Regions from separate parts of the Faecalibacterium sp. AF28-13AC genome, predicted to be linked through region 1. Evidence: predicted binding sites of a transcription regulator. Region 1 holds the regulator's gene; the other holds the start of a gene.

Region 1 (2,199 bases):
GATGAGCTGGGGAGGGTCGTCATCCCCAAGGAGATCCGCCGCACCCAGCGCATCCGCCGGGGGGACCCGCTGGAGATCTTCACGACCGGCGACGGCGAGGTCATCTTCAAGAAGTATTCGCCGGTGGGGGAGTTGAGCAGCGTGACGACGCAGTATGTGGATGCGCTGAGCAAGAGCTTCGCACTGACGGCCTTCGTCTGTGACCGGGACCGCATCCTGGCGGCGTCCGGTGCCGGGCGGCGGGACCTTGTGGACCGCAGCGTCAGCCAGCCGCTGGAAAAGCTGATGGACAGCCGGAAGCTCTACACCAACGGCGGCGACCCGGAAAAGGCCCTCCTGCCCTGCGAGGGGGCGCAGCGCGCTCTGCTCTGCGTCTGCCCCATTATCGCGGCAGGAGATGTGACCGGTGCCGTGGGCCTTCTGACCGAGGACCGGGCGGCACAGCCGGATGCCGCGCAGGAAAAGGCCGCAGCTGTGGCGGCGGCGTTTCTGGCAAAGCAGATGGAAGAGTGAATACCTTATAATAGAAGCAAACGGCCTGCGCCTCGGCGTGGGCCGTTTTCTTATGACCAATTTGTGAATCTTTCAAAACTTTTCTGCGAACCTATTGACAGCGCGGAAAAATTGGATATAATGGTCTTAGCACTCAGGAAGACAGAGTGCTAAAGAACGAAAAGCAAACGAAGGAGGCAGGCGCTATGACGATGGATGCACGCAAGCAGCGAGTCTTGCAGGCGATCGTGGCGCTGTATGGTCTCGAAGGGGAGCCTGTGGGCAGCAGTGTGCTGGCAAACTACTTTGATATGGCAGTTTCCAGTGCGACGCTGCGCAACGAGATGGCGGCGCTGACCAAGTTGGGCCTGTTGGAGCAGCCCCACACCAGCGCGGGCCGTGTGCCCAGTGCCAAGGGCTACCGTTATTATCTGGACAATCTGCTGACGGATGACCAGCCGCTGGACCGCGTGACCCGCGCACGGGTGGACGCCGTGTTCGCTAGCCTGGACCACGAGCCTGAAAAGCTCGCCCAGGGTGCCGCACGGGCGCTGGCTCAGATCAGCGGCTGCACCGCAGCCATCAGCACCCCCTGTGCCGAGGACCTCTGCATCGCCCATTATGAGGTGGTGCAGGTGGGCCGCAGCGCGGCGGCAGTGCTGGCGGTGACCACGGCCGGCTACGTCCGGACCCGCGTGGCGCGGGTGCGCACCGGCCTCTCGCGTGAGGATGCTGCGGCGCTGGCCGCCCTGCTCAACCGGAACCTGACATTCGTGGCTCCCATGGATCTTTCGCCCCGGCTCCTTGCAGAGCTGTGCGGCCAGATCAGCCCGGAGCTGGTGCCGGTGGTGTCGGCGGCAGCGGCCATCCTGCAGGATTCCACCAAACCGCATGTCTATCTGGGCGGCGAGCAGTACCTGCTCGACTGGCCCCAGCTGGAAGGCAAGGTCGGTTCCATCCTCAGCCTGCTGAGCGATGAGGAAGCGGCCGCCCGGCTCATCGCCCCGCCCGCAGAGCAGAGCGAGAGCATCCTGCTGGGCGAGGACATCGAGCCGCAGATCCCCGGCCTGTGCATCGTCAGCGACCGTTATCTGGTCGGCGGCGGGCTGTGGGGCTCGGTGGCACTCATCGGGCCGACCCGGATGCCCTTCCCAAAGCTGATGCCTCTGCTCCACACCTTTGCCGACCAGCTCGGCGAGGGCATGAGCGGCAAACGAAAAGATACCCCGCAGGCAGCCGCACCCCGGCGGACTGTGATCTATAAGGAGGACCTGGAATGAGCGAAGAAACCAAGAAGACCCCGCAGGCGGAACCCGCCGCAGAGCCAAAGACCGCTGAGCAGGCCGCACCCGAAGCAGCCGCTGAACAGGCTGCGCCCGCATCCGAGACAGCGGAACCCAAGGATGCGAAGAAGGACGGCTGGTTCAAGAAAAACCGCGACCTGGAAGCTGCAAAGGCAAAGCTGGAAGCAGCCGAGCAGGAAGCGGCCCAGACCAAAGAAAAGCTGCTGCGGATGGCTGCCGAGTACGACAACTACCGCAAGCGCACCGCCCGCGAAGCAGACCAGAAGTTCAACGATGGCATCTCCTTTGCGGTCAACCAGATCATCCCCATCCTGGATACGCTGGAGATGGCGGCCAACGCTCCCACCACCGACGAGAATTACAAAAAGGGTGTGACCATGACGCTGGACAAAGCGGCCAAGGC
Region 2 (2,199 bases), on a different contig from region 1:
ATTGCCATAAATGTTCCCTCTTCCTTCCGGGCGGTGTGCCCGGCGTTTGTTTTCGCTGACCAGTATACGCTAAAATTTGTTGCAGGTCAACTATTTTTTCATGAATTTTTTGTAGAACTGTACAAATCCAGTTTATTCCAGATGGAAGTCGAAGGTGTCGTTCAGCCATTCCACCGCCAGCTGCACCCAGTGGGCGCGGTGGGCGCTGGCGGCATCCACCTCTGCGGTGGAGATGCTGGTGCCGTGGCCCCCCTTCTCGAACAGATGCGCCTCACAGGGGACATGGTTCTTCCGCAGCGCTGCAAGGAGGAGCAGGGTGTTCTCTACCGGGACGGTGGCGTCCTCCATCGTGTGCCAGACGAAGACCGGCGGTGTATCCGGTGTGATCTTCTCTTCCAGCCCGAATCTCCGGTGCTCCGCCCGGTCTTCGCTGCCCGAAAGCTGCACAAAGCTGCCCCGGTGGGCATACTCCCCCGCCGTGATGACCGGATAGGCCAGCAGCACGGCATCCGGCTTCCGGCTGCGGTCTGCCGCCTCGCCGGGGCAGTCGAGCACCGCACCGGACAGCGCCAGGTGCCCGCCCGCCGAAAAGCCGCAAACGGCGATCCGGTCCGACAGGATGCCCCAGCGTTCTGCGTTCTGCCGCAGCAGCCCGATGGCCGCGCGGAGCTGGCGCAGCGGCTGGTGATCCCGTGCCCCCTCGCCCACACTGTAGGTCAGCACGGCGGCGTGATACCCTGCCGCTGCAAACTGCAGCGCCACCGGGTCGGCCTCACGGGCACTGACGTGTTCGTACCCACCGCCGGGCACCACCAGCACCAGCGGACGGCGCAGCGCGTTCGGCATGGCCGGGTCCGGGCTGCGCAGATAAAGTTCCAGCTTCCCTCCACCGGGAAGCGCACACATTTCAAACTGCATCGAAGTCATTCCTTTCCGACTTTGTCGGGACTATTATAATGGGTTTGAAGCCGGAATGCAAAGAGAACCGCAAACATTTCTGAACTTTTTATGAAACCCCTTGATTTTTGATGCGAAGCGGTGTATATTAGCACTCGAAAGTTATGAGTGCTAAGCCATTATCCCAAACTCCGGCTCTCTGGCACCGAATCTGAACAAAAGAGGTTTTGTATTATGGCGAAGAAAGAATTTCAGGCGGAAAGCAAAAAGCTGATGGACATGATGATCAACTCCATCTACACCAACAAGGAGATCTTCCTGCGCGAGCTGATCTCCAACGCTTCGGACGCCATCGACAAGCTGTATTATAAGAGCCTGACCGACACCTCCGTCGGCATGAACAAAGGCGATTTCCGCATCCTGCTCACCCGCGACAAGGACAGCCGCACCCTGACCGTTTCCGATAACGGCATCGGCATGACCAGGGAAGAGCTGGAGTCCAACCTCGGCACCATCGCCCACTCCGGCTCGCTCGACTTCAAGAAAGAGAACAAGGACGAGAACATCGACATCATCGGCCAGTTCGGCGTCGGTTTCTACTCGGCCTTCATGGTGGCCGACAAAGTCACCGTCATCTCCAAAGCTTACGGCGCAGACCAGGCCTGGCAGTGGGAATCCAGCGGTGCGGACGGCTACGAGATGAACCCGGCCGAAAAGGACACCGTGGGCACCGACATCATCCTGCACATCAAGCCCAGCACCGACACCGACAACTACGAGAACTTCCTCGATGAATATGGCATCGCGGCCATCGTCAAGAAGTACAGCGACTATGTGCGCTATCCCATCCAGATGGAGCGCGAGAAGAGCCGCCAGAAGCCCGAACCGGACCCCAAGCCCGATGACTACAAGCCGGAGTGGGAGACCTACACCGAGCTGGAGACCCTGAACAGCATGGTGCCCATCTGGAAGAAGCAGAAGAGCGAAGTCTCCGACGAAGAGTACGCCGCCTTCTACAAGGATAAGTTCAACGACTATACCGACCCCGCCCGCGTCATCGTCAGCCGCACCGAGGGCACCGCGAACTACAACGCTCTGCTCTTTGTGCCCAGCCATCGCCCCTACGACTTCTACACCAAGGACTACGAAAAGGGTCTGGCACTCTACGCTTCCGGTGTGCTCATCATGGAAAAGTGCGGCGACCTGCTGCCCGATTACTTCAGCTTCGTCAAGGGCATCGTGGACAGCCAGGACCTGAGCCTGAACATCAGCCGTGAGATGCTGCAAAAGGACAACCAGCTC

Evidence for each region. The regulator HrcA, encoded in region 1, represses chaperone genes, less so after heat shock. The targets are predictions, from matches to a motif close to TGTTAGCACTCNNNNNNNNNGAGTGCTAACA.
Region 2: a site for HrcA is predicted at 1,044-1,074, ahead of htpG (molecular chaperone HtpG). Genes of this name have one in related genera too.

What each region holds. Positions count from the first base shown of each region.
Region 1 is NZ_QUFG01000002.1:55,414-57,612, forward strand. Features, by position in the region: gene DWY95_RS02820 (stage V sporulation T C-terminal domain-containing protein) at 1-513, shown strand, start outside; gene hrcA (heat-inducible transcriptional repressor HrcA) at 699-1,772, shown strand; gene DWY95_RS02830 (nucleotide exchange factor GrpE) at 1,769-2,199, shown strand, end outside.
Region 2 is NZ_QUFG01000003.1:28,956-31,154, forward strand. Features, by position in the region: gene DWY95_RS04525 (hypothetical protein) at 1-8, opposite strand, end outside; gene DWY95_RS04530 (alpha/beta hydrolase) at 133-918, opposite strand; gene htpG (molecular chaperone HtpG) at 1,132-2,199, shown strand, end outside.